One region of the Kistimonas scapharcae genome, then DNA from elsewhere that is predicted to be linked to it. Evidence: predicted binding sites of a transcription regulator. Region 1 holds the regulator's gene; each other region holds the start of a gene.
What was found. The regulator sigma-54, encoded in region 1, starts transcription at its own class of promoters, with help from an activator protein. The targets are predictions, from matches to a motif close to TGGCACNNNNNTTGCTNT.
Positions count from the first base shown of each region.

Region 2: a site for sigma-54 is predicted at 7,346-7,363, ahead of ABD892_RS24245 (P-loop NTPase). Genes of this name have one in related genera too.
Region 3: a site for sigma-54 is predicted at 6,311-6,328, ahead of ABD892_RS05280 (pilin). Genes of this name have one in related genera too.

Region 1 is NZ_BAABFL010000003.1:5,904-15,660, forward strand. It holds gene ABD892_RS00150 (ATP-binding cassette domain-containing protein) at 1-247, opposite strand, end outside; gene ABD892_RS00155 (calcium/sodium antiporter) at 648-1,613, shown strand; gene ABD892_RS00160 (KpsF/GutQ family sugar-phosphate isomerase) at 1,677-2,651, shown strand; gene kdsC (3-deoxy-manno-octulosonate-8-phosphatase KdsC) at 2,652-3,176, shown strand; gene lptC (LPS export ABC transporter periplasmic protein LptC) at 3,215-3,784, shown strand; gene lptA (lipopolysaccharide transport periplasmic protein LptA) at 3,771-4,280, shown strand; gene lptB (LPS export ABC transporter ATP-binding protein) at 4,365-5,090, shown strand; gene ABD892_RS00185 (RNA polymerase factor sigma-54) at 5,252-6,751, shown strand; gene hpf (ribosome hibernation-promoting factor, HPF/YfiA family) at 6,927-7,235, shown strand; gene ptsN (PTS IIA-like nitrogen regulatory protein PtsN) at 7,263-7,715, shown strand; gene rapZ (RNase adapter RapZ) at 7,874-8,752, shown strand; gene ABD892_RS00205 (HPr family phosphocarrier protein) at 8,749-9,018, shown strand; gene mgtE (magnesium transporter) at 9,156-9,757, shown strand, end outside.
Region 2 is NZ_BAABFL010000473.1:33,940-43,696, forward strand. It holds gene ABD892_RS24200 (DsbE family thiol:disulfide interchange protein) at 1-97, opposite strand, end outside; gene ABD892_RS24205 (heme lyase CcmF/NrfE family subunit) at 105-2,096, opposite strand; gene ccmE (cytochrome c maturation protein CcmE) at 2,093-2,560, opposite strand; gene ccmD (heme exporter protein CcmD) at 2,557-2,733, opposite strand; gene ABD892_RS24220 (heme ABC transporter permease) at 2,789-3,526, opposite strand; gene ccmB (heme exporter protein CcmB) at 3,655-4,350, opposite strand; gene ccmA (cytochrome c biogenesis heme-transporting ATPase CcmA) at 4,350-5,033, opposite strand; gene ABD892_RS24235 (rhodanese-like domain-containing protein) at 5,195-5,629, opposite strand; gene ABD892_RS24240 (RNA polymerase sigma factor FliA) at 5,723-6,451, opposite strand; gene ABD892_RS24245 (P-loop NTPase) at 6,454-7,272, opposite strand; gene fliO (flagellar biosynthetic protein FliO) at 7,623-8,057, opposite strand; gene ABD892_RS24255 (sigma-54 dependent transcriptional regulator) at 8,038-9,492, opposite strand.
Region 3 is NZ_BAABFL010000089.1:13,446-23,202, reverse strand. It holds gene tsaD (tRNA (adenosine(37)-N6)-threonylcarbamoyltransferase complex transferase subunit TsaD) at 1-806, shown strand, start outside; gene folB (dihydroneopterin aldolase) at 810-1,199, shown strand; gene folK (2-amino-4-hydroxy-6-hydroxymethyldihydropteridine diphosphokinase) at 1,196-1,747, shown strand; gene ABD892_RS05300 (tRNA nucleotidyltransferase/poly(A) polymerase-related protein) at 1,718-2,860, opposite strand; gene pilB (type IV-A pilus assembly ATPase PilB) at 2,959-4,659, opposite strand; gene ABD892_RS05290 (epoxyqueuosine reductase QueH) at 4,945-5,646, shown strand; gene ABD892_RS05285 (hypothetical protein) at 5,689-6,120, opposite strand; gene ABD892_RS05280 (pilin) at 6,378-6,860, shown strand; gene ABD892_RS05275 (O-antigen ligase family protein) at 7,588-8,865, shown strand; gene ABD892_RS05270 (helix-hairpin-helix domain-containing protein) at 8,850-9,757, opposite strand, start outside.

The DNA of each region.
Region 1 (9,757 bases):
GCTGGAACAGGTGCTCCCGATCCTGCGCAAACAGATCATGATCATCGACGCGGATAGTACCGGCATCAGGCTTCAACTGGGCGCCAATCAGGCGCAGCAGTGTTGTTTTACCCGTGCCACTGGGCCCCATCACCGCAGTGATTTTACCCCGGGGAATATCCATATCCACGTTGTCGAAGATCACTCGTTCGCCACGCAGAAAGGTCAGCCCGCGGATTTCAACAAAATTGTCCGACAGTGCACTCATCAAGCAAAAGCACCTTCCATCCAGGAATCGGTTAACGCGTAACAATCCATACCCAACCGCAGGCGACACAGGCGCTCACGGTGATTCAGTACAACCAGGGATTCAGCCAGTTAGGCTACAAGATTACGCAACAGGCAACAGCAAAGTGCTATCAAGGCAATAGCACACTGACACCATTATCCCGCCGATAAAAGTGTAACACCGTTCACATTATGACATAAGCCTCACCGCGAACGATGCTGATTATCTGAATATTTCCAGTGGCCTACCTTACTCAACAGACCCTTAACAGAACCTGAACAAGTGGCAAGGTTATGGTTTTTTCGTCACTGCAGAGTGCCAGGCAGCCACTTTACAGATACAATCCCCCGCTTTGAGCAGACAGGTTTACGAAATCACCATGCTTCTCGCTACTGGCGCTATCCTTGCTGGATTTATCACCCTGATGTGGAGCGCCGACAAATTTGTCAATGGCGCAGCGGCCACCGCCCGAAACTTTGGCATGTCGCCTATGCTGATTGGCCTGACGATTGTCTCTATCGGCACGTCTGCCCCTGAAATCCTGGTTTCCCTGATGGCTGCCATGTCTGGTTATGGCAGCCTCGCCGTTGGAAATGCTGTCGGTTCCAATATCGCCAACATTGGCCTGGTGCTGGGCATTACCGCCATCGTGGCCCCCCTGCCCGTCAAAAGTGATGTTGTTCGCCGTGAAATCCCCTTACTGATGATTATCACCGTCCTGGCCGGCCTGCTGCTGATCGACAACCAGCTGGGCCACCTGGACGGCATCCTGCTGATCAGTGGCCTGATTCTCACGCTTTACCTGATCTACCGCTGGCAACGCCAGCCCGACAGCAACCTGCAAACCACTGCCGGCGCAGAAACCGAAGAAGAACTGCCGGATATCAGTCAGGCAAAAGCCACCGTCCTGCTGATCGTTGGACTACTGGTGATGGTAGCCAGCTCCCGCCTGCTGGTCTGGGGAGCAACAGAAGTCGCCCGTGCACTGGGCATCAGTGAGCTGATCATCGGCCTGACCATTGTCGCCATCGGCACCAGCCTGCCGGAACTGGCCGCCTCAGTAGTCAGCGCCCTGAAAAAACACCATGACATTGCGCTGGGAAATATTGTAGGCTCCAACATCTTTAACCTGCTGGCCGTAATGGCCGTGCCCGGCATCGTGGCACCAGCCACCATCGATCCGGCCGCATTCCAGCGTGACGTGCCGGCCATGATCGCCATCACAGCGCTGCTACTGATCCTGGCGCTCGCCGGTCGCAAACGCCAGAGAATAGGACGGGGGGCCGGCGTACTACTGGCAGCCTGCTATTTGGGCTATACCCTGCTGCTATACCTGCAAAGCTGATACGCTATGGACACGCACCCAGACATCACAGCGACCACTGAATCACTATCTGATCGAGCTGCAATGACCAATCCGGAAGCTTTTATCGCGTCAGGCCGACGCACCGTAGACCTTGAACGCAAGGCCGTTGATGCCCTGCACAACCGTATTGACAACCATTTTGCCGATGCCTGTCAGCGCATGCTGGCCTGTACCGGCCGCGTAATTGTCGTAGGGATGGGCAAGTCGGGCCATATCGGCCGTAAGATTGCCGCCACCCTGGCCAGCACCGGCACCCCTTCATTTTTTGTGCATCCGGCAGAAGCCAGCCACGGCGACATGGGCATGATCACCAGCAATGATATCGTGCTGGCGCTGTCCAACTCCGGTAATACCAGTGAAGTAGTTACCCTGATCCCACTGCTGAAGCGACTGGGCATTCCTTTAATCAGCATGACAGGCAACAACGACTCCACATTGGCCCGCGCCTCTAACGCCCACCTGAATGTCAGTGTCGAAAAAGAGGCTTGCCCTCTGGATCTTGCGCCCACATCAAGCACAACCGCAACACTGGTCATGGGTGATGCACTGGCGATCTCCCTGCTGGAAGCCCGCGGTTTTACTGCAGAAGACTTTGCATTTTCCCACCCTGGCGGTAGCCTCGGACGACGCCTGCTGCTGAAAGTCTCTGACATCATGCACACCGGCGACCGTATTCCCATGGTCAGAGAGGGCACATCTCTCAGCAAAGCACTGCTCGAGATCACCGGCAAAGGTCTGGGTATCACCGCCGTCTGCGATGACAATCAAAAAGTCATAGGCGTCTTCACTGATGGCGACCTGCGACGGGCACTGGATCAAAACATCGATCCACGCAACAGCGTGATTGATGATGTCATGACCCGCAACTGCAAAACCGTTCGGGACAATATTCTGGCCGCTGAAGCCCTGCATATCATGGATGAATACAAGATCAACGCCCTGATCTGTGTAGATGAAGACAATCACGCCATCGGCGCCATTAATATGCATGACCTGCTTAAGGCTGGAGTTGTCTGAATGAATGCTGCACTGCACGAAAAAGCACGCAATGTGAAACTGGCCGTTTTTGATGTGGACGGTGTCTTGTCCGATGGACGCCTCTATTTCACTTCTGATGGTCAAGAAATCAAGGCATTCAACATACTCGATGGCCTTGGCATCAAACTCCTTCAAAACAGCGGTGTCGAGACGGCCATCATTACTGGCCGCAGCTCACCACTGGTCGAAAAACGTGCTCAGGATCTCGGTATTGCCCACCTAGTACAGGGGCGGGAAGACAAATTGACCGTACTCACCAGCATGCTCGAAGAACTCGGGCTGACCTTTGAGCAGGTCGCCTACCTGGGCGACGACCTTCCGGACCTTGCTGCGATCCGACGGGCCGGACTGGGTATGGCGGTTGCCAATGCCCACGATTTCGTCAAGCAACATGCTGACGGTGTCACCCAGATGAAAGGTGGCCGTGGCGCTGCACGGGAATTCTGTGAGCTGATCATGGCGGCCCAGGGCACCCTGGAAGCTGCACAGGCCGCGTATCTCTGAATCATCAGGGATACGTGCCTGCGGGTTAAGGACGTTATATGCCATTACGCCAGATTCTATTGATAGCCGCCATTGTCGTCCTCGCGGTCGGCATGGGTTACTGGGCCTACGAAACGGATCTCAAGGTTTCCCGCCAGCCAGCCGAGGCAACCACCGAGATCAAGGTGCCGGACTTCTTTTCTTACAATGCACATATCCGCGAATTCGACGAGAATGGGCTGCTGAAATCAGACCTGACCGCTGACAGCATCAGCCACTATCCTCACAATGACATCACACTACTGGCCAGCCCGGATCTCTGGAGTTACAGCGACAATGCTGCGCCGTGGCACACCGTCGCGGATACCGGCCGCATCCTGCCCGACGGGGAAACGGTAGAATTGAAAAAGAACGTTGTCATGACACAGGTCGAGGGTGAAACCCAAAAGCTGCGCATGGACACAGACTTTCTGACCATATACTCTGGTCAGGATTTTGCCGATACCAACCGGCCGGTCACCATCATCAGTCCCAGCGGCGTGATGAAAGCCAACGGCATGAAAGCGTTTTATAAACGGGATTTTATCCAGTTGAAGTCCAGGGTCAGGGGCGTACATGAATCACGCTAAATTCACTCTTACATTTGTTGCCGCCATGGCACTGTTCAGCACGACGTCTGCACTGGCACTGCCCAGCGATCGGGAAAAACCGATCCACATTTCTTCAGATTCTGCCGACATCGACGACAAAAATGGCATTTCCATCTACCGCGGCAATGTCATCATGACCCAGGGCACCACCAAACTGACCGGGGACATTGTGACCATCTACTCTCAGGATCGACAGATTCAGAAAGTGGTCTCTGAAGGCAAGAAGAAAAAGGCTTACTTTGAAGAAGAACAGGACAGTGAGAAAGGCCTCCTCAAGGCCTGGGGCAAGACCATCAAGTATTACCTGGATCATGAAAAGGTCGAGCTGATCAAACAAGCCCGTCTTGAACAAAAAGGCGACACTTTTACCGGTGACATGATCGAGTATGATAAGCAGGCTCAGGTCGTCAACGCAAAGGCGGATGGCGCCAACGAGGGCAAACGGGTCGAGATGGTGATCCAGCCTCGCCAGTAAGCCGGTCCTTTCCTGGGATGGCTGCCTCATAACGCAGCCATCACCGTTCCAACGAGTTTCGATGTACAGCGGTTAAACGACAGCATGTCTCAGCTTAAAGCCTGCAACCTCAGAAAACAGTACGGTGGCCGCCAGGTCGTCAGGGATGTCTCTGTCAGTATTGAGAGTGGGCAGATTGTCGGACTGCTCGGCCCCAATGGCGCCGGCAAAACGACCTGTTTTTATATGATTGTCGGACTGGTGCACGCCGATGGCGGCCAGATCCGGATTGACAACCAGGACATCACACCGCTGCCCATGCACGGTCGCGCCCGCGCAGGCATTGGCTACCTGCCACAGGAAGCCTCCATTTTCCGCAAGCTCAGCGTGGCGGATAACCTGATGGCAATCCTTGAAACCCGCAAGGACCTGACCAAGACGCAGCGTGTTGAAAAGCAGGAACAATTGCTGGAAGAGTTCAACATTCAGCATATCCGCGACAGTGCAGGTATGAGCCTGTCCGGTGGAGAGCGGCGGCGGGTTGAAATTGCCCGTTCACTGGCAACCGAGCCCTCGTTCATCCTGCTGGATGAACCCTTCGCCGGCGTCGACCCTATTTCGGTCAATGATATCAAACAGATTATCCAGCATCTGAAAAATCGCGGCATAGGCGTCCTGATCACCGACCACAATGTACGCGAAACACTGGATATCTGTGAACACGCCTATATTGTCAGCGAAGGCCACATTATCGCCGAAGGCGACAGTCACGCCATCATGGCCAATCAGAAGGTTCGCGACGTCTATCTCGGTGAACACTTCCGTATCTGATGCAAAATCCAAACCAGCCATGTACTATACCGTCGCGTAAGCGATAAATGTCGCAATAGGCTGAATAACCGCAGGTGCTAACAGGTACCTGACACGCTCTCAGGGATGAGCAAGAACGACAACCGTGAATCAGATGTAGTACAACCAGGACCGGTAGAGTCATGAAGCCATCACTGGAACTCAAGATTGGCCAGCAACTGACCATGACCCCACAACTGCAGCAGGCCATCCGCTTGCTGCAGCTGTCAACACTGGATCTGCAGCAGGAGATCCAGCAGGCCATTGAGAGCAACCCCCTGCTTGAGCAGGAGGAAGGTTCGCCAGAAAGCAATGTCTCGGAAGAGTCCACGACACAGGAAGACGACACTGGCAGCGAAACCGGCCTGACTGACTTTGCAGAGGGTGAAAAAACAGAACAAAACCCAGAAGTATCAGATTCCCAGGAAGAGTGGTGCGATCAGATCCCATCTGAACTTCCCATCGATAGCGGCTGGGATGATGTCTACCAATCCTCATCCGGCTCTCAGGCCGAACGTCCTGACGACGACTTCACCAGTCGCAGCAGCGCCCCCGACTCACTACAGGATCACCTTGAGTGGCAGCTCAACCTGACCCCAATGAGTGACACCGATCGCCTGATCGGCATGGCGATTATCGACGCAATAAACGACGACGGATACATGACATGCTCCTTGGAAGATATCCTTGAGGGCATGGATCCGGAACTGGAGGTCGAGCTTGACGAAGTCGAGGTCATGCTGCGTCGCATCCAGCAGTTTGAACCAATCGGCGTAGCCTGCAGAGACCTGCGCGAATGCCTGCTTATACAGCTAAACGGTCCTGACGTTCAGGAAGAACCCGCATTATCTGCCGCCAGACAAGTCGCTGACCAGCACCTGGATCGTCTGGGCAGCCGTGATTACACCACGATCATGCGCAAGACAAAGCTCAAGGAACCCGAGCTAAAAGCCGCTATTGAACTCATCCAAACCCTGAACCCTAAACCCGGCAGCAGCCTTGAAACCAGCGAAGCAGAATATGTCATCCCGGATGTACTGGTCAGCAAAAAGCAGGGCGAGTGGGTCGTTGAGCTGAATCCTGATGCATCGCCACGCCTACGTATCAATACCGGCTACTCATCCCTGATCCGCCGGGCAGACAGCAGCAGCGACAACACCTACCTGAAAAATCAACTTCAGGAAGCCCGCTGGTTTATCAAGAGTCTGCAGAGTCGCAGTGAAACCCTGCTCAAGGTCGCCACCCGGATTGTCGACTACCAGCGCGGCTTCTTCGATTACGGCGAAGAAGCCATGAAACCGCTGGTGCTACACGATATTGCCGAAAGCGTGGAGATGCATGAATCCACCATCTCCCGTGTGACCACACAGAAATACATGCATACGCCCCGGGGCATTTTTGAACTCAAATACTTTTTCTCCAGTCATGTCAGCACCGCCTCAGGGGGAGAGTGCTCCTCAACCGCTATCCGGGCGCTGATCAAGAAACTGGTCGCCCAGGAGAACCCACGAAAACCCCTGAGCGACAACAAAATTGCCACCATGCTGGCGCAACAGGGTATCCAGGTGGCGCGGCGAACCATTGCCAAATACCGGGAATCCATCCTGATTCCGCCATCCAATGAACGAAAACGGCTGGTGTAGTCTACGCTGTGGCTAATGATCGGAAACGGCACGTATGGGCATACGCGGATTCCGGTAAATAGGTCGCAAAAACCCAAGACGATCGCCCCTGAGCAATGGTACACTACAGCCGTCAGCCCGGTTCGGACGGAGTGCGAACCGGATGTGAGCGAACCTGTGATCAGGAGAGTAACGCATGCAAGTTAACATCAGCGGACATCATGTCGAAGTTACCGAGTCCCTCCGCGAGTATGTTACCAAAAAACTAAACAAGCTCGCTGAACACTGCGATAGCATAACCAATATCCAGGTTACGCTGAGCGTAGAGAAAGTCAGACAGCTTGCAGAAGCGACGCTCCATATACGCGGTGCAGATATCGCGGCGTCCGCCGAGCACGAGGATATGTATGCCGCCATTGACCTTATGGCCGACAAGCTTGATCGCCAGATCCTCAAGCACAAAGAGAAAAACATCGATCGTATGCAGGGAGCCGGCTCGCACTGAGCACTCCTCGCAACTCCCAGCATTCCAATGAGTATTCGTAAGATTCTATTGCCCGAGCACGCCCTCTGCGGCGTGCAGGGTGGCAGCAAAAAGCGCACCCTTGAATATATCGCCAACCTGATCGGACAACATGATCCCGTCATCGACGCCAAGGATCTGTTCAACTGTCTTGTCACCCGAGAAAAGCTGGGTAGCACCGGTTTGGGTAACGGTGTCGCGATACCTCACTGCCGGCTGGCATCCTGTAAAAAACCGGCCGCGGTATTTCTGCAGCTGGCCGAACCCATTGACTTCGATGCCATCGATCGCCATCCGGTCGATCTTATCTTCGCACTGGTCGTGCCGGATAACAGCATCAATGAACACCTGGAGCTCCTCAAAAAGCTGGCCGAAAAGTTCAGCAACCCGACACTTTGCGAGTCCCTGCGAAAAGCCGAAAGCAGCGAAATGCTATACCAGTTGATCACCTGCGAGGAATAATTCCCTCCCTAACGGCATTGATTCCCACAAACAATAAACCACTGTCGTTTGACCTCTTTCTCTTGTTTTCATTTTTACCTATGCTTGAACTGATCAGTACTGCTGCCACCTCGGTAGCAGCAGTACTGTCGGCAGCAACAAATACGGAATGATTAACAATGTCCACTGTCCCCCGGCTGATCGTCATCAGCGGTCGATCAGGTTCTGGTAAAAGTGCAGCACTTCACGCCCTGGAAGACCAGGGGTTTTATTGTGTGGACAACCTGCCGGCCGATCTGCTGCCAGGTTTGATTGACAGCCTGCGCAACAACCCCAGTGAACAGCCTCCGCAAATTGCGCTCAGCATTGACGCCCGCAACATTCCCGGCGCTCTCAGCCACTTTGCATCGGTTTACCGTGAAATTACGGAAAAACAAGGTGTTGAGTGTGACATCATATTCCTTGATGCCGATGACACCACCCTGCTGAAACGGTATAGCTCAACCCGCAGGCGTCACCCATTGAGCAATACACAGTATTCACTGGAAGAAGCCATCAAGCGGGAAACAGACATACTGGAACCCATCTCCCTGTTAGCTGACCTGCGGATTGATACCAGCACCCTGTCACTTCATGACCTGCGCAGCACCATTCGCCAACGGGTGCTGGGCAAGCAGGAACATGGTCTGTCTCTACAACTGCAATCCTTTGGTTTCAAGCATGGCATCCCTACCGATGCTGATTATGTCTTTGATGTCCGCTGCCTGCCAAACCCCTACTGGGATGAGTCACTACGCCACTTCACCGGCATGGATGAACCGGTCATAAAGTTCCTGCAGGATGACCCTTCAGTAAAGCGAATGATCGATTCAATCTACCGTTTCATTGAAAGCTGGCTGAAAGATTTTGAGGCGGGTAATCGCAGCTATATGACGATTGCCATTGGTTGTACCGGTGGTCAACACCGGTCAGTTTTTGTCTCTGAAGCACTCGCCCAACGCTTTCGGCAGTCTCACGACAACACCCAGATTCGGCACAGAGAGATTCAGGCAATATGATCCGTGAAACCATTACGATAAAAAACAAGCTAGGGCTTCACGCCAGGGCCGCCGCAAAATTTGTCACGACCAGCTCATCCTTTGCCAGCCGCATTGACGTGGGGCGTGATCAGACAATGGTGGATGGCAAAAGCATCATGTCCGTAATGATGCTGGCTGCGAGCCAGGGCACCGAGCTGACTGTCGAGATCGATGGCAAGGATGAAGACCAGGCACTACGAGCCCTGCAAGCCCTGATTGATGATTTTTTCGGTGAGGGAGAATAATCTTCCTCCCCACCACCGAAAAGCGCTGGACATTTATCGCCCCCCCACCGCATTCTCCGCTTGCCCCACAGTCAACCGACTGACTATTCTTCAAACATATAACCACTGTCTACTATATCCCGCGGTCAAGGACAGGCATGACACAGCAACACTCCCTGGCGCTTTCAGACAACCAGCTGGACATCCTCAACAAGGCTCTGGAGGAAGGCATTTCCACGCAGGTCAAACAGATGCTGAACAGCCTGTCACCTGCTGATGCTGCCCACCTGCTGGCCTCAGCCCCCCCCCGCCAGCGCAGCCTGCTGTGGAAGCTCATTGACGTTGAGCACGAAGGCGATGTCCTCAATGAAATGAGCGATGATGTCAGGCAATTCTTTATTGACCGCATGAATGTGGCGGAACTGATCGACATTCTGGACGGACAGGATATCGACGACATCGCCGACCTGCTGCAGCAACTACCCCAGACCATCACCCACCAGGTGTTGTCGTCTATGAGCCATCAGGATCGCCAGCGGATTGAGGCTGTCCTGTCATGGCCTGAAGATACTGCCGGCGGCCTGATGAATACTGACACCAGCACGGTCAGGCCGGACATCACCATTGATGTGGCACTTCGCTACCTGCGCCGCCATGAGTCCCTGCCGGAACCCTTCGACGGGCTGCTGGTTGTCAGTAGGGATGACACCTTGATTGGCACCCTGCCCACGACCCGCCTGCTGACTCAGGATGGCAACAA
Region 2 (9,757 bases), on a different contig from region 1:
ACGGCAGATTTTCCTTGTCCAGAAAGAGACCAACAAACAGGAAACCAGCCAGCAGTACAAAGACTGCCAGCGGTAAAAACAATTTCAGTCGCTGCATAACACCCTCATACCGCAGCTGACAAGCCATCACCGGCCTGTGCTCCCGGAGCCATAACCCGCTGACGCGCCTTCACCCGATAACGGCGATCAAGCGCAGCCAGGCAGCCCCCCAATGCCATGAACAATGAACCCAGCCAGATCCAGCGAACAAACGCTTTTACCTGTATGCGAACAGCCCAGGCCCCCTCTTCCAGGGAGTCACCCAGCGCAATATAAAGATCCCGGGTCAAGCCGGCATCAATGCCCGCTTCGCTCATGACACTACCCTGCACCTGGTAAAGACGCTTTTCAGGGTGAAGAGTCGTCAGCACACGTCCATCACGGATAACCTGTAAAGTACCGTAGTCAGACAGGTAATTCGGCCCTCGACGTCGTTCGACTCCATCAAACCGGAAGGTATAACCCGCCAGTTCTACGGTCTGCCCTGGTGCCATGCGCAGATCCCGCTCGCCACTGTAAAACGACACCATGGCAACACCCACCATGGACACCGCAAGACCAATATGCACCAGATGCATGCCCCAGACACTGCGTCGTATTGACTGCAAACCTGCGATCAATGAAGGCTTGTTACGACAACGGTTCAGGATGTCCTTGATAGCGGTCAGCACAATCCAGCAAACCAGTATCATGGATAGCGCTACGGCCAGCTCGAAGCTTGTCCCTTGAAACAGGCTAATAGCCAGACCAAGCACTATTGACGCCAGCAACACCCAGCGCAGCTGACTGATCAGCCAGCTACCTTCGGTGTCCTTCCAGCGGGAAAGGATACCAATGCCCATCGTCAATGCGATGAGGAACGTCAGCGGCACAAACAGGGTATTAAAATAGGGAGGTCCTACCGATATTTTACCCAGACCCAGTGCGTCAAAGATCAAGGGGAACAGCGTTCCCAGCAATACCATCGCACAACTGGTCACAAGCAGAATATTATTCAGCAGCAGGAAGGTTTCCATGGACAGCAGTCCGAAACCGGCGCGACTTTTGACGACAGGTGCACGCAGTGCATACAACGTCAGGGAACCACCGACCACCAGCAACAGGAACATCAGGATAAAGCTGCCGCGTGCCGGATCCGTGGCAAACGCATGGACCGAGGTCAATACCCCGGAGCGCACCAGAAACGTACCCAGCAGACTCAGGGAAAAGGTCAGAATCGCCAACAACACTGTCCAGCTTTTAAACATGCCCCGCTTTTCAGACACGGCCAGCGAATGAATCAACGCAGTACCTGCTAACCATGGCATGAAGGAGGCATTTTCAACAGGGTCCCAGAACCACCAGCCACCCCAGCCAAGTTCGTAGTATGCCCACCAACTGCCAAGAGAAATACCGAGTGTTAAAAAGACCCAGGCAATAATAGTCCAGGGCCGGCTCCAGCGGGCCCAGGCTGCATCCAGCTTCCCGCCCAGCAGGGACGCAATGGCAAAGGCAAACACCACGGAGAAACCGACGTAACCCATATACAGCATCGGCGGATGAATGATCAGGCCGAAATCCTGTAGCAGCGGATTCAAGTCGGCGCCATCAGCCGGCGGATACAACAGCAGCCGCTCAAACGGGTTGGAGGTGACAATCATGAACAGCAGGAAACCGACGCTGACCATTCCCATGACAGACAATACCCGCGCCAGCATGATCGTTGGCAGGGAGCGGGAGAAAATGCTCACCGCAAACATCCAGCCGGCCAGTATCAGCGCCCATAGCAGGAGTGAACCCTCATGCGCACCCCAGACCGCACTGACTTTAAAGGGCAATGGCAGCAGGGTGTTCGAATTCCGCGCCACATAAGCCACGGTGAAATCATCCGCCACAAAGGCTTCAACCAGAATCAGGAAGGCAACCAGCAGGAAAAAGAACTGTCCCCAGCTCAGGGGTTTGGCCAACGCCTGCCAGGTTCGATGCCCCGTATAAGTGCCCACAAGCGGTACAACGGAGAGGATAACGGCAAAGCATAGCGCGATAATTAACGACAACTGCCCCAGTTCTGGAATCATGCGCCGGACTCCCTGTAAGTCACGGTTTTTTCGGGCTGCCCGTGCGCTTTGTCTATCGCATCCTGAACTTCCGGCGGCATGTAGGTGGAATCATGCTTGGCCAGCACCTCATCCGCATAAAAAACGCCGTCACTGCCAAGTTTACCGGTACCCACAATACCCTGACCTTCCGCAAACAGGTCCGGCAGGATACCGGTATATTTTACCGTCACTGTTCCAGCACCATCGGTAATATCAAAGGCGACATCCAGACTTTCCGGGTCACGAACCACTGAACCGGCCACCACCAGGCCACCACCACGGATCTGCACGTCAATGGGGGCTTCCTTTCCAATTATCTGGGCCGGGGAATAATACAGATTGATATTCTTCTGCAGGGCCATCAACACCAGCCCCACAGCAATACCAGCACCGACGAGAATGAAAAGCAGCAGAAAAAGGCGTTGTTTACGAATCGCTTTCATGCCCTCTCCTCCCGACGGATACGGCGACGGATGGCGTCCATCGCCCGCTTACGTGCGCGCAACGGGCTGACCAGGTTGTAACCCACCACCAGCAGCGCGATCAGATAACATGTCCAGACGTAAGGACCGTGTCCCCCCATTTGAACCAGGCTGTCAAACGTTTCAAAATACATCTATCGTCCTTCTATGCCCGTCTTAGTCTTGTATTCGAATTCATACCGATGTCTTTCACGACGCCAGCAGCTGTTTAACCCAGCGCGTTCGTTGTTCCCGCTCCAGTATTTCGGCACGCAGTCGCAGCAGAAATACGAACAGGCAGAAAAGGTAAAAACCGGCAATGGAAATGAGCAAGGGTGTCAACATTTCCGGCGCCATAGTAGTTTCACCGGTGACCTTTATGGATGGTCCCTGATGCAACGTATTCCACCATTCCACGGAATACTTGATGATCGGAAGATTCACCAGACCAACAAGAGAGAGAACAGCACAGGCGCGAGCAGCAGAATCCTGACTGTTCATGGCTTCACGCAACGCGATCAACCCAAGATAGAGAAACATCAGGATCAAAACTGAAGTCAGGCGGGCATCCCATACCCACCATGTACCCCACGTAGGCTTCCCCCAGATCGCCCCGGTGAGCAGCGCCAGCGCACAAAAGGACGCCCCAATAGGTGCAAGGCATTTTACCGCCATATCCGCCAGCTTGATTTTCCAGATAAAGCCAATACCGGCAATGATTGCCATCCCGGCATACACCGACATCGCCAGTGAAGCAGACGGCACATGAATAAAGATGATGCGGTAACTGTTACCCTGCAGGTAATCCGGCGGCGTCCAGAATAGCCCCCAGCCAACACCCGTCAGGATCAGCGCAGACGCCAGCAAGCCGATCCACGGCAAAAACCGGCCACTGATATCATAGAACCACTTGGGTGAGGCAAACTTGTGAAAAAATGTCCAGCGCATACTTATAGTAACTTTCTGTTCTGTCGCGCCATATTATGGGTATTTACCGTAAATACCACATAAACCGTTCCCCTCATGGCGCTTCGTTGATCTGGCGCAATACTACCATGACTGCGCCATTTACTCACTCAACCACTGATACTGATCCGTAATCCCGCACTGATGGCGAAGGGCGCAAACGTCACCCCCAACATGAGCATGGCGCCCAGCCAGAGCAGGTAGCCGCTCCAGGCCAGCCCATTCACAGCCGCATCAATACAGCCCGTTCCCAGGATCAACACCGGGATATAGAGCGGCAAAATCAGTAGCGACATCAATACGCCTCCCTTTTTTAAACCGACCGTCAAAGCGGAACCAATCGCCCCCAACAGGCTCAACAGCGGCGTACCCAGCATCAAGGTCGCGAGCAGCGCAGGAAAGGCAGATGTGGGCAAATGAAACATCACGGCCAGCACCGGTGACAGGATCACCAGTAACAAACCACTTACCAACCAATGAGCCAGCACTTTCGCCATCACCAGCACATAGAGCGGTTGTGGGCTGAGCATGATCTGCTCAAGCGAACCATCATCAAAATCAGACCGAAACAGGCTATCCAAGGACAACAGTGTCGCCAACAGGGCGGCCACCCAAATGATACCGCTGCCAATCTGGGTCAGCATTTTGGATTCTGGCCCAACCCCTAACGGAAACAGGCTGGCCACCAGGATAAAAAACACCAGCGGATTCATCAGGTCGCCACGCTGACGGAAATGCAGCCTGAGATCCCGGGCCAAAACCTGACAAAACGCGTGAAAAACAGAAGGGGCTGTCGATTCCATCATTACACGGCCTCTACTGCGAATGGATGATCAGAAGCTGACAGCAACTCAGCAAGATCAAGCCGTTTTAAGCCCTGATACTGAATGCCCAATTCATGGTGAGTCGTCAACATCACCATCCCACCCCGTTGGGCGTGACAGATTAACAACGATTCCAGCGCCTTGACACCAGCACGATCAATCGCGGTAAACGGCTCATCGAGTATCCATAATCGCTGCCGACTGAGATGCAGACGCGCCAGGGCTACCCGTCGTTGCTGGCCCGCTGACAGCTGATAGCAGGGCACATCCTCGAAGCCATAGAGATCAACTCTACTGAGCGCATCATGAATATCCTCTTTCTTAAACTGCCCATGCATCCCCATAACAGCCCGGAGATTCTCCTCCGGCGTCAAGGCCGCCTTGATTCCCACCTGGTGACCGATAAATAACAGATCCTGCTGGTAGGCCAACCGGTTTTGCTCAACCGCAATACCGGACCATACGATCTCGCCCTCAAAATCGAGCGATAAACCCGACACAATGCGCAACAGCGTGGTCTTGCCAGAACCGTTCGGCCCCGTCACCTGAACGATTTCACCCGGTGCCAGATCCAGCGCCAGTTCAGAAAACAGTACGCGATCATCCCGAATGCAACGCAGTTGCCTGAGCATCAACAGAGGATCGTTAGGTGTGGCGACAGTCATGCAAATGCGTTAAAACCAGCAGTTATAGTGAGCTGACTTTATATAGAAAGAGGCAGGATTTTGCAAAAACAGAACGTGGTTATGATGTATTTGCGGGGTTGCGATAACCAATCGGTTCGCAACCCGTCAACTTGTCAACTTGTCAACTTGTCAACTTGTCACTACGGTTTGTCGCTGCGCATGACGACAGGCAAGTCAAACGCCAACCAGGAAAAATACCCTTCCCGGAAATAGAAGACCTTCTCATAGCCCCACAAGACGGCCAGATACGATGCAAAAGCCGCACGAATCCGGTGAGTACCACTGCCATAAATCACCACCGGCGTTTTTCGATCCATGAAGCCATCATGGTAAAGCAAGGCAAACGTTGACTTAAGTCCCAGGTGGTGTGCACCTTCCACATGCCCCCAGTTCCACTCCCGACGTGTGCGAATGTCGATAAACATGGCGCCCAGCTCATGAAGACGCATAGCCTGTGCCGTATTGACCGTTGTCGCCCCCTTGACATGCTCTGGCGCTTCACCCGCTACCGCCTGCCCCCAAAGTACTGCCAAAGACAGCACCATACCTCTGAATACGCTTATTATGTGTTGCATCCGATACGTCCTTGTATGACTGCTTACCACACGGTCTTCCTGACCGCTTACGGCAAGACATTGCCCAGAAACCACCTGACCGCAGCGGGCAACTTACACCCAGCTCTGCAACCGGGCCCTCAGTCTTAATGCCGCCTGGCTGTGGATCTGGCTGACCCGCGACTCACTGACCCCCAGCACCTTGCCAATCTCCTTGAGATTGAGTTCTTTTTCGTAATAGAGGTTCAACACCAGCTGCTCACGCTCTGACAAGGTCTCAATCGCAGAACCCAGGGCCTTGCGAAACTTCTCCGTTTGCAGATCCATTTCCGGGGCATTGTTTTCCGACCGGCGCTGCAACCGGGACTCCTCGCTATCAAACATGTCCTCGAAACTGAACAACCGGCAGCCGCGCAAGTCCTGCAGAATGTTGAAGTATTCTTCCAGCGAGACATCCATCTCAGCCGCCACTTCAGCATCTCGGGAGTCTCTTCCCAACCGGGCCTCTACCGCACGAATCGCTTCGCTGACCCGCCGGCTGTTACGGTAGACTGAACGCGGCCCCCAGTCTCCACGGCGTATTTCATCCAGCATGGCGCCACGAATCCGGATGCCGGCAAAGGTTTCAAAGCTGGCCCCCTTATCGACATCAAACTTACGCGCAGCCTCCAGCAAGCCGACCATGCCCGCCTGCACCAGGTCATCGAGCTGGACACTTGCCGGCATCCTGGCTGAGAGGTGGCGGGCAATCCGCTTGACCAGCGGTGCGTGCCGATCAACCAGTTCCGCATAGGTTCTCCGGCTGGCGCGTTTCTCCGCGGTTTCCCGAATCAACGCTTCCATGGCTAACACCCCCCTGCGAGAACCTGGTTCTCGAAGAAGAACGTCATCCCGCCTCTCGGGTAATACACGCGCGACTGCTGATTCATGCCATCGGCAATGGAACGCATGCCGCGACAGACCTTGGAATCGGGGCTGGTCTGGAAAAGCGTCATGGCACGATCGCTGGCCTTACGCACGGCGGGATCATACGGGAGGGTGCCGGCATGGCGGATCACAAGGTCATGATCAAAGCCAATCTGCGACTGAAGCGCCTGAATCAACTGGGATCCTTCCCGTTGACTCCGTACCATGTTGGTCACGACATTGAAATGCTGAACACCATATTGCAGGCGCAACATGCGGATATAGTCCGCCGTATCCGCGATGGTGACCTTGTCCGGTGTCACCAGCACCATGACATCCGATGCGGCAGCCACCAGGCGCATATCCCGCTCGCGTAAACCGCCGGCCGTGTCCAACAGCAGGATATCGACCTCACCGGCAATATCGTCAACGGACTGAATCAGGGATAACAGGCTTGTTCCATCAATACCGGCAAGATCGCCCCCCCCTCTGACACCGGGCACAACCTTGACGTCAGCAGGCCCTGGCAGGAAGGTGTCCTCAATGGAACACCGCCCCGCGATCACATCAGCGATGGTTTGCTCCGGCGTCTGCCCGAGCATCAAGTGCACATTGGCAAGATTAAAATCAGCATCCATTAACAAGACACGGTTGCCGGCACGGCTTAACGCTTCGGCCAGGTTAATGGAAAAACTGGTTTTCCCTACACCACCTTTGCCGCTGGCTATCGCAGCGACTCTCACTGGTTTAACGTCCATAGTTCCTTTACGGTCCGTTAGTTATTGGGATAGATATCAGCCAACACCATTCCTTGGCGTCGGCAAAGTAACTATTGCAATAGCTATGCCAGAAACGAATCCACCACCAAAAAAAACACCTATCCAATTGTTTTTATTAACTTTTTATTTTTTTACAACCGAAGAAACGACGACTCTAATCCATTATTCGATCGAAAATAAGTATGTTTTTTTGACTATTCAAAAAACAGGCGACGGATTCCCGCCATTAAGCATCAGCACCATAGACAGAAAACCACGACTTGAGCCTATGCCTTTGCGACAGTAAGGCGCCTTATCGGTTTAATTGGATGGTGAAAGAAGTGGAACTATCAGGATCGACGAAGCAGTTGGCGGAATTTTTCTTCAACCGGAGTACCGGAAGATTCAGTATCAATCACGGGCTCGTCAAATGATTCAACCAGCATGACACGTCCTGGCGAAACCCCCAGCAGCAACTGTTTACTGCCAGCTTCGACCAATACCAGTCGATCTCGCCCGCCCAGCGACAACGCGCCGATGATTTTCATACCATGGCCGCTTTGAGACATCGCGGGATTGAAACGTTTGAGCAACCAGGCTGTACCGAAAATCAGTACTGTCACCAGTATCAAAGAAAATAGCGCCTGAAAAACAGCGTATCCACCAAGGGAAGGGGTTTCTACCGCCTCGTCGGCTGCTGTTGCCAGTGACAGCAACAGCAGTAATATCGACGAGAGAAAACGGGCAGGAAAAAACCTGGCAACGTTAAGACGTTTCTGAATCATCAGTCTGTGCATAACGATTCAGTTCATACTTCCGCATTTTTTCCACCAGCGTGGTACGACGGATCTGCAACTTGTCCGCTGCGCGGGCAACGACGTTGTTGCAGTCATCCAGCGCCTGGCGAATCAGTTTCTTCTCCAGCCGACCCAGGAAATCTTTCAGATTCAGGCCATTGACCGGGAGGATAGCCAACTCATCCAGACCGGAAGAACCCGGCGGCTGGATTGTATTGGGAAACATCTCAGCAACCCGGCTGTCCCTGACCTCCTGCCCTGCCAGCTTCTGGAACTTGTCTGGCAATTCTTCCACCCCAATAACACCCATTGGGTAGATGATAGAAAGGCGCTCCACAAGGTTCGCCAGCTCCCGGACATTCCCAGGCCAGTCATATTTACACAGCAACATAATGGCTGCAGAACTGAACCGGACGGAGCCTCGCTGATCCCGCTCCATACGGGTAATCAAGTCATTAAGAATCAGCGGAAGATCTTCAGTGCGATCCCTTAAGGCCGGCATATCAATAGGGAACACATTGAGGCGATAATAGAGGTCATCACGGAACTTCCCGGAAGCGACCATTTCTTCCAGGTTTTTGTGCGTCGCCGCGATAATTCTGACATTGACATGAATCGGCGCGGATCCGCCCACCCTTTCAAAGCAGCGCTCCTGCAATACCCTTAGCAGCTTAACCTGCATATTCAGAGGCATATCGCCAATTTCATCAAGGAATAATGTTCCGCCATCCGCCAGTTCAAAGCGGCCTTTACGGGTAGCTATGGCACCAGTGAAAGCCCCCTTCTCATGGCCAAACAACTCACTTTCGAGCAACTCAGCCGGAATAGCACCACAATTGACGGGTACAAACGGACGCCCCTGTCGCCCGGAGTGTTCATGCAAATTCCTGGCAACCACTTCTTTTCCGGTGCCCGATTCCCCGGTAATCAGTACATTGACGTCCTTCTTCATTACCTGGCTCATCAGGGAACGCACCTGGCGAATAGGGCGGCTGCTACCCACCAGATTTTTGAAGACCTGAACATCGTGATAACCGGAAGCCATTTGGCCATGACGGCAATGCGCGCGGTAAATCTGCGACATATGCAGACTTTCCAGCATCTGGCTGTGAGTCAACGGTGGACGAAGCTCTGCCACCACTTGCCGGCGCATGCTGCCCTGCAACTGCCCGGGACGTGATTGCCCACAGAGAATCACGGGAAGACCGGCATGGTGACGATTCAGAAACTTAAGCGCTTCATCACTCTGGCCCCGCAAGCCAAGCACCACGGCATTAAAGTTCTGGTCATGGCCAAGCCTCTCCTGGAAACGCTGCGTGGAGGCATATTCGGTTTCGCAACCCATGAACTCAAGAATCGTGTTCAACACCTGGCGTTGCTGTTGATCATCATCAATGATTAATATCCGACTTCTGTTACCCATGCTACTGATCATCCTTGTCAGTAAGGACTCTATCGGGTCACACTGCAGCGCTGATAGAGGCGGGATAAATGAAAAAAATCTCTATGAGACACCATCAATATCCAGTTAAGGCAGAAGATTTCGGTTCGTCAAATGACCGCCTTCATCAATAGCTGACAATGAGTAAAGGAAGCTTTCACCAACCCTAAAATAAAAAACCCCGCGGGGGAGTGCGGGGAAAAACAGAGCAAGTACAACACGGGTAGCAAGGCAGCACCCATTAGCT
Region 3 (9,757 bases), on a different contig from region 1:
CCCGGGGGCCAGGCCTGATTGGAGCATTGATGGTGGGTTCAGCCATTGCCAAGTCCATCGCCTTTACCTGGGATGTTCCCGTTATAGGGGTACACCATATGGAAGGCCATCTGCTGGCACCGATGCTGGAAGAAGCTCCACCGGAATTTCCCTTCGTAGCGCTGTTGGTTTCCGGCGGCCACACCCAGCTGGTATCCGTTGAGGGCATTGGTCAGTACAAACTGCTGGGGGAGTCTGTTGATGATGCCGCCGGTGAAGCATTTGATAAAACAGCGATGATGCTGGGGCTGGATTATCCTGGTGGTCCCCGGGTTGCGGCACTGGCGGAGCAGGGTGTTTCCGGTCGATTTCGCTTCCCTCGTCCGATGACAGACCGTCCGGGGCTGGATTTCAGTTTCAGTGGCCTGAAAACCTTTACCCTGAATACCGTACAGCAGCACACCGTTGATGGTCAGATTGATGAGCAGACCCGTGCCGATATCGCCCGGGCTTTTGAAGATGCCGTTGTGGATACCCTGACAATCAAATGTCGTCGCGCCCTGCGTGAAAGCGGGATGAAGCGTCTGGTCATTGCCGGTGGTGTCAGCGCGAACAAACGTCTTCGTGAAAAGCTGGGCGAAATGGCCGCTGGGGAAAACGCAGCGTTATACTATGCACGTCCGGCCTTCTGTACCGACAATGGCGCCATGATTGCCTATGCCGGTTGTCAGCGACTGCTGGCCGGTGAGCGGGATGCCCCGGGTATCCGCCCCATGCCAAGATGGCCGCTTGAAACCCTCACCCCTGTGACTGATGGGAGCCGATAAGCCGTGGATAAGGTCCGGATTGAAAACCTGTATGTAGAAACCATTATCGGTTTTTATCACTGGGAACATGAAGAGCCCCAGCCTCTGCAGATAGACCTGGAACTGGGCACCGATTTTTCAGACGCCTTTGTTTCCGATGACCTGCCGGATGCACTGGACTACGCCACACTCAGCCGGCGAGTAAAGCAGTACTGCCAAGCGAGTCGTTTTCACCTGCTGGAAGCCTTGTGTGGCGGCATACTGAAACTGATTTTTACGGAGTTTGCCGTACAATCCGTGAAACTGGTGATTCGAAAACCCCACGCCCTGCGGGATGCGATTCCTTCCGTTGAATGTTTCCGGACCAGAGAGCAGATGGGCATCAACTGGCCGGTTGACAAGGATTCTGAGTGACACAGTACGCATTACTGGGATTAGGCAGTAACGTTGACCCTGAGCAGCATATTGCTGCCATGGTGTCGGCGTTGTCGGAACGATTTGGTCAGCTCTGGATCAGTTCAGTCACCCGAACCCATCCCGTCGGTGTCGAGAATGCGGATGACTTTCTGAATGTTGTAGTTGGCATACAGACTTCGATGAACGGTCGGGAGCTAAAAGCATGGACCAAGCAGCAGGAAAAGTTGCTGGGACGTGATCATGCTAACCCGATGGAACATCGCAGAGCCTGTGTTGCGGACATGGATATTCTTGCGCTATGGGATGGCAAAGATAGCCTGGTTGATGCATCAGAGTTTGTTAACGAACCATTCTTTTTGGCGTTAGCCGATGAAGCGTTGGACCTTATGGAGAAAAAGGACGCAGCGTGGGCAGAAACCTTTTCTTCGTCACCGATGGAAGATCGAGTCAGCTTGTTCCTGCAGGATGGACGAAGCTTTGGACTATCTCCTGTACAGATGTCTCCGATAGTGGCATCAGGACGCCAGCGCAGCAGCAATGGCTGACAGGCGCTCCTGACGAATAGCCGCGGCTAATGCCTGTCCTTTATGTCCCTGCTTGACCAGGGGCTGTATATCGACGGTTTTGCAGGCAAGTACTGCGGTTTCCAACCAGTTTCTTTGCTGATGGTTGGCGTTAACGGTATGAGCCAGTAATTCGCAGATAGAGAGGAATTGCTGAAAACGCGCTTCCCGTCTGAATACATCGGTTTTTTCCAGAAGCGTTAGCAGGGATTCTGGAGAGGCGCTTGTCATGGACAGCCATGTGGGAAGGTGATTGGCGACCAGTATGGCCATCTCGCGATACTCGACCGGAACCTTTAAGTCTGCACAGAAGGTTTTCAGTTGGTCAGCAGCATTGGTGGCAGGAGCCTGATCCGCCCATGGGAGAGCGGCGAAGACAAACCGGGATACAGTGTCAGACTGTTTTTCGGCAGACCGTGCCAGTGCGGTTCGCGGAATCGCTGAGTCATGACTGAATCCTGGCAATAGCATTGGCATTAATGCTGACAGGGCACCACAATCATTCAGAACATCAAAGAAAACGACTGGTGCAGGTTCTGCCAGCGCACGAACGGTTTCCTGCCAAACCCTTTCCGCCACCAGATAGTTCACTTCACCAGAGCTCACCATGAGTTTCATCAGTGCCGTGGTTTCATCTGCAATCTGAAAACCGAAGGGTGCATAGCGAGCGGCAAAACGTGCCGTTCTGAGGATGCGCAGGGGATCCTCACGGAAGGCGGGTGAGACATGGCGAAGGATGCGATTCTGCAGGTCCTCATGACCATGGTAAGGGTCGATCAGTTCGCCATTATCCGTTTCTGCCATGGCATTAATAGTGAGATCCCGCCGGAGCAGGTCTTCTTCCAGGGTGACATCCGGTGACGTATGGAAGGTGAAGCCGGCATAGCCGTGTCCGGATTTCCGTTCTGTCCTGGCCAGCGCGTACTCTTCACCGGTTTTGGGGTGGATAAAGACGGGAAAATCCTTGCCTACGGGGCGGAATCCCTGTGCTTTCATAGCTGAAGGAGAGCTGCCGACCACAACCCAGTCACAATCCTTGACGGGTAGTCCTAACAGTCTGTCGCGTACAGCACCGCCAACAAGATAGATTTTCATGGATAACAAACAGTACCGGGAAACAAAAGAGGGGGTATTGTAGGGGCCGGAGCGCCTGTGTGGACAGATTTTCCGGCCAGAATCGTTTTCAGGGCAACTTAATCCTGTGTTACCCGGTTCACCTCTTCGAGGGTTGTGACACCCTGTAAGACTTTGACCAGACCTGACTGGCGGAGGCTGTTAAACCCTTCCTGCTGGGCCTGCTCGTTAATCTGCAGTGAATTACCCTCTTCCATGATGATGGACTGCATGCCAGGGGTGATATAAACGACTTCATAAATCCCCACCCGTCCCTTATAGCCTTTGTTGCACTTCTCACACCCCGAGGGTTTGTGGTTGTAGATGACGGCGCCATCCAGCTGTTCTTCGGTGAAACCTTCTTTCAGCAATGTGGCTTTGGGGATATCGGCCTTCTGCTTACAGGAGCACAGGCGCCGCGCCAGACGCTGGGCGATGATCAGGTTAACAGAGGTGGCAATATTGAAAGACGGAACGCCCATGTTTTGCAGACGGGTCAGGGTTTCAGCGGCACTGTTGGTGTGCAGTGTTGACAGTACCATGTGCCCAGTTTGTGCAGCCTTGATAGCGATATTGGCCGTTTCAAGGTCCCGGATCTCCCCGACCATGATGATATCGGGATCCTGCCGGAGGAAGGCGCGCAGAGCCTGGGCGAAGTCCATCCCCTGTTTCGGGTTGACGTTGACCTGGTTGATCCCTTCGAGGTTGATTTCCACCGGGTCCTCAGCGGTGGAGATGTTTCTTTCCACAGTGTTGAGAATATTAAGACCGGTATAAAGCGATACGGTCTTACCGGAGCCTGTAGGACCTGTGACCAGAATCATCCCCTGGGGTTTATGCAGGGCAGTCATGTACATGTCTTTCTGCTCGGGTTCATAACCCAGCATATCGATCCCCATCTGGGCGCTGGAAGGATCCAGTATCCGCAGTACGATTTTCTCGCCCCACAGGGTCGGCAGGGTGTTCACCCGGAAGTCGATCGCCTTGGTTTTCGAGAGTTTGAGTTTTATCCGACCATCCTGGGGTTTACGCCGTTCTGAGATATCCATGGATGACATGATCTTCAGGCGGGACGAGATCTTGGGGGATAGTCCAATGGGTGGTCTGGCTATTTCCTGCAGAACCCCGTCAATCCGGAATCGCACCCGGTAGGCTTTCTCATAAGGCTCGAAGTGTAGATCCGAGGCGCCTTTCTTGATTGCGGTCAGTAGCATTTTATTGACGAAGCGAACGACTGGCGCTTCATCAGCACCATCGCCACTGGTAATTTCTTCCTCTTTGGGGGCGCCGTCTTCTGTATCAAGGTCGTCAAGGTCATCGTCCAGATCATCCAGCGCACTGTCTGGACCGTCCAGGATTTTTTCTATGCCCAGTGCCAGTTGATCCTGGGGGATCAGGATGGCTTCGACATTCAGGCCGGTATTGAACCGAAATTCTTCAACGGCTTTTTCATTGGTCGGGTCTGATACCGCGATGAACAGGCGTGTTCCGCGCTTGAAGAGAGGTAAAGCATTATGCTGGCGTAACAGCTTTTCGGGGATAAGTTCCCGTGGCGCCTGGTTGAAATCGAGGGCGTCAATGTTAAACAGGGGCATGCCGAACATTTCGGCATTGATCAGTGCCAGCGTATTGGCATTGACCAGGTTTTCCTGAACCAGGTAAGTGATCAGCGGCAGCTTATCCTTGCGTGCTGCTTCGACAGCGTTGGCCGCTGTTTCTTCATTCAGAAGGTTGTCAGTAACAAGGCGACGGGCAAGGCCTGTCAGTTGTATATCTGCCATATGCTGGGGAACTCTTGCATGTTTATTGTCTGACGGCAGTATTCTTGTTCGCTGTCCGTATATCCCTTAACTATAAAGGTAAGGTCGCGATTGGTCATCTGTCCTGTCAATGAATCTGTGACAAGGCACTAACAAAGGGAGGTTTACGGCGGGCTATACACAATGACTGGTTATGTATAGGCTGCAGAACTATCAAGGGTTGGCTTTAAGAAGGAATTGATTTAGAGGAATGTTGAAGGTAGGCCATGCTTGATTAACATTTTTTTGAGTGGTAACTGCCAACCTATGTCTGCTTCAAATATCTATTCGTTAGCTCGCTATAAACGCCCGGTATTGTCAGCACCCGGTTCGGCGGAGACTATATTACTACATTCCTGCTGTGCCCCCTGTGCAGGAGAGGTCATAATGGCCATAGAGGCTTCGGGTATTTGCCAGACGGTCTTTTTTTATAATCCCAATATTCACCCACTCGAAGAATACGAAATGCGTAAAAATGAGAATAAACGCTTTTGTGACAAATTAGGTATACCGTTTGTTGATGTGGATTATGATACCGATGTTTGGTTTGAGCGCGTGAAGGGCTTGGAGGATGAGCCGGAGCGAGGGGAGCGTTGTACCGTGTGCTTTGATATGCGGTTTGAACGGACGGCACTGTATGCGCATGAGCATCGTATCCCACTGATATCCAGTACGCTGGGCATATCCCGCTGGAAAAATATGGCTCAAATCAATACCAGTGGCGAGCGGGCGGCTGGTCGTTACAGGGGGGTAGAGTACTGGACGATGAACTGGCGTAAGCAGGGGGGCTCGCAGCGTATGATTGAGCTGTCCAAACAGGAGCATTTTTATCAGCAGGAGTACTGTGGCTGTGTCTACAGCTTACGGGATACCAATCGCCACCGTTTGGCTTGTGGTCGGCCGCGTATCAAACGATTGTCTCAGTTTTATGGCGAGGGGGAACAGCTGATTGCCCGGTCAGATGAATAGAAGGTCAGTTTTTTGTTTTAAGTGAAATGACGCATCAAAACCTCATTCATTGATATGCACATGCTGGAAGGACACTTTCGGGTTGAAATAACCGGCGATCGAAAAGCGCTCAAGGGACTCTCCATTACTGTGTTTGACTCGGAAGAGGAACTCCATGGGGAAATTACCATTGAGAAGTTTGTCATGATCAATCGTCCAGCTTAATAATTCATGTTCCTGATAGCTTCCCAGGTGTGCGTTCACCATATCCTGAAGGTAGGCGCTGTTGTTATCCGTTCGATAAAGCCATGCCCAAGGGCTGATCACGGAATAGCTACCTTCATGGGGAGGTTCGGTCTGTTGCAGGATGGCAACGGCGAAATTTTCGTAATTGGACTTAATCAGGCCAATACTAAAGAGCAGCCCAAACGCTATGAGGCTGACGTAAAGTGTCACACGGATAGCAATAATGGTCCCTTTATTCAGTGTTCTCACAGTTTTCGTCCTTGAATCTGTATTCTTTAACCATAGAAGCTGAGGCGGATTGTTGTTGCTGAATATTTTTAATTACTATTCGCTATATTTGTGGATTTTTTTAATTGTTTTTGTGTTTATCTTGGTTTTTTTGTTTATTAAAGTAATAAATGTGAATGGCGAAATAATAATACGAGATTAAGCTTGTAATTGGCTCGTTTCTTGCCGAATTTATTAGGCGAGCTAAATCTGAAAACGGAATTTCAGGGAGAAATACAATGAGACTAGATAAGGATGTGAAACAGCAGGGTTTTACCCTGATCGAATTGATGATTGTTGTGGCAATCATCGGTATTCTTTCTGCAGTAGCGATTCCTGCTTATCAGGATTACACCAAGCGTGCTCACGTTTCAGAAGGTTTGAACCTTGCTTCCGGTGTTAAGGCAGCCATATCTGAATACTATGCGACTGAGGGCACATGGCCGCTGAATAACGCCAGTGCAGGCTTGGATGCCAGTTTGGCAGGTAATGCGGTTACAGGTGTAGTTGTCAGTAATGACACGATTACCATCACCTATAACACCAAGGTTGACAGCGGTAGCCCAACATTAGTGCTCAAGGCTGCGGCAACCAGTGGTGCAATTACATGGCAATGCGGAGGTAATGGTAGCTCCATTAATTCAAAGTACTTGCCTGCTAACTGTCGTGGTGGTGGCTCGTCTACAACTTCGTCTACTACTACCTCAGGTGGTGCTCCTTAAACCTGACCTAAGTCCGTGCCCTTGTAAAGGGCACGGGCTTGCTGTTTGGTGGAAGTGTTGTATTTGGTTTCGGTGAGTGGCCTTTCTTAATTTATGTGGATTTTCTATAGCTGTAATTGTTTATAAAGAATAGGCAAAGGCATGGGTGTTCGTGAATACTCTGTTAGCTATGGACCTGCTTCGAATTATTTCCAGTCATACTGAAAAACTGCTTTTTTTGATAATAATGGGGTGTGCCTTGTTCTTTCATGGTTACCCTGTTGATTGGTTGCTGCCTGTCGTTCTTGTTTTTGTTGCCATGTTGTTGCGTGGACTACGTGTAGCACAATGCCCTGTTTCTCTGTTGCATGGTGTTTGTTTTTTCTCGCTGCTATTACTGTTTTTTTCTTCTTTCTGGAGCGGTAATCCTGATGCTTCTGAGGTCACTGCATGGCGATTGTCAGCTGCTGTATGGTGCTTTTTTCTCTTAAGTCACAGGGAATGCGATAAAACCGTCCTGTTTTCAATCAGTCTATCTGCTCTCTGTGCTGCCCTGTTAGGACAGGTGGAATATTGGCTGACCCTGACACGTGTAACCAGCCTTTTTTCCGATCCCAATGTTCTCTCGGCTGTGATGTATGTTGCCAGTTTTGTTGGGTTGTATTACTGGGTTTCTTCAACCCGTCATGATAACTGTGGTCCAGGAAAAGCCTCGACGGCCTGTTTTTGGCTAGGGCAGCTCTTACTATTGCTTACCCTGTTTGCTACCGATTCGCGGGGGGGGCTGATTGCGTGGGGTACAGGTGTTGCAGGTCTGCTAATTCTCAAAGCAGTGACAGGGGCTGGTCATGCGCGGTTACTGAAGACGTATTGTCTCATCAGTTTCATTGCCTGGGCAGTAATAACGATACTTCCAACACTGTTAAATCTTGATTCTCCTGCGCGTTATTACGGTGACTTAGTCACACTGAATGGTCGCCTGCCAATCTGGCAAGCATCTTTGCACCTGCTTCCTGATGCGCCCTGGCTGGGAAATGGTTTGGGTACGTTTCATGATCTTTACCCATCGGTACGCACGGAACTGATGACGGGGGGGAATCATGTTCATAATGATTATATTGAGCTTCTGGTTGAGGGCGGCATTGTATTGCTGTCGCTATTTTGTTTATGGCTGGGGCTCCATCTCTGGTTATTGCTCAAAGTGTTGTTACGGGGCGCGAAAGGCGGTTGTTCCGGTTTTGCGTTAGGTATCCTCTTATCCTGTAATTTGATGCTATTTTTGCATGCAGCAGCCAACTTTATTGTTTATGTTCTCTGGCTGAATCTGGCAATGGGGATGGTGTTTGCCCTGATATGTCGTATAGCCTGGCAAGAAGGCTATTTAAAACCGCCACAGTGGCATGAAATTCCGAAGTTTTATAATTGGTGTGGTGGTTTTGCATTGTTGTTTATTACCGCGCAGTTCACTTTATCCGCTACAGCACAGTATCTGTTTGATAGCACAAGGGAGCGCCCCCTGTGGGTTGCTAAACTCCGTGGGGATCTCTCGGCGAATGCTGTGATTTTGATGCTGTCGCCCAGCAATCAGGTGGCGACGATTGATTTGATGAATCGACTCAAGGTGGCGATGGCGCAAAGTCATGATCGGCAGGTACAGCATCGGATTTTCAGGCAGATATGGATAATGGTGAAAATGCTGCGTGAGGATGCGCCGTTTAAAGCGCGAAATCATTTGATTGCAGCGCAGCTGATTGATTATGCAGAGGCGAATGACATCCCTTTACCTGAGGATGCAGAAACCTTTGAGCAAGCCTGGGAAAAGGCCGTTACCCTGAATCCCGGGTATTTACAGGCGCATGTCGTCAAGGCGAAACGTATCGAGCGGGAAGATGCAGACGCTGCATTCAGGTTACTGAAGGGAATAGGGCAGGGTTGGTTTCAGTTTGCGCCGGAAAAACAGGTACAGGATTACCTTCAAATGTTGCAGCATCTGGTGGTACGCCAGTCACTTCAACGAGATAGTTGAAGTTGATGCCTGGATTCCCTGGTCGATTGCTTGAGCCAGCGAATTACTGTCTGAATTTCCTCAATCGACAGGTAGTATTTGATCTTTTCTGCCTGCTGCTTTCCGAGCGATGTCTGGTTGGCAATATCGACTGCAGATGCACCAGTGAGCTGATCCCAGGTGTTGAAATAGGTCACCAGCTGACGGGCTCTCTGCCTGCCAATACCCGGAATGCTGAGAGCCACTAACTGACGTTCAAAAGCTGGCTTAGGCGCTTCAGTCATTAATTGATGAAGGCGTGTGGCTTTTGACGGATTGACTGCGCTGTATGTTGTGATCTTGGAAGGGGTTAATGTCAGAACGTCGGCGATTTCATGGATAGCGCCATTGGTTGTCAGTTCATTCAGCAGGGGAATACCCAGCACAGAAATATTAAGCCCTTGCTTACCCAGCAACCACTCGATGCGGGACAGAAACTGCTGGTGGCAGATTTTACTGTAACGAAGGCAGGTGAAGGGGGTGTGGCGGGATTCGTCAGGCAGGTTAACGGAAGTACGCTCATTAGAACGATGAACAATCTTATTTAGTATGGGAATGGCATTGCCTTTGAGTGTAATGCTTACCATATCCCCTGGCGCGATGTTTAATGCACGTAATCGCTTAATGCTGCCAACGGGTACCTGTTTGATGGTTATGCCGGCCAGCAAGCTTGGTTCCAGTTGCAGGATGGCGGTGATTTTTCCGGTTCTGCCGATGGTGAAGGTCATGTTCTTGATAGTCGTCACCGCGTGATCAGCGGGAAACTTCCAAGCCATGGCCCAGTGTGGCTCGGAAGCATTTTCACCAAGCTCTGTACGAACAGACATGCGATCGGTTTTTATGACAATGCCATCCATAAGGAAAGGCATACCTG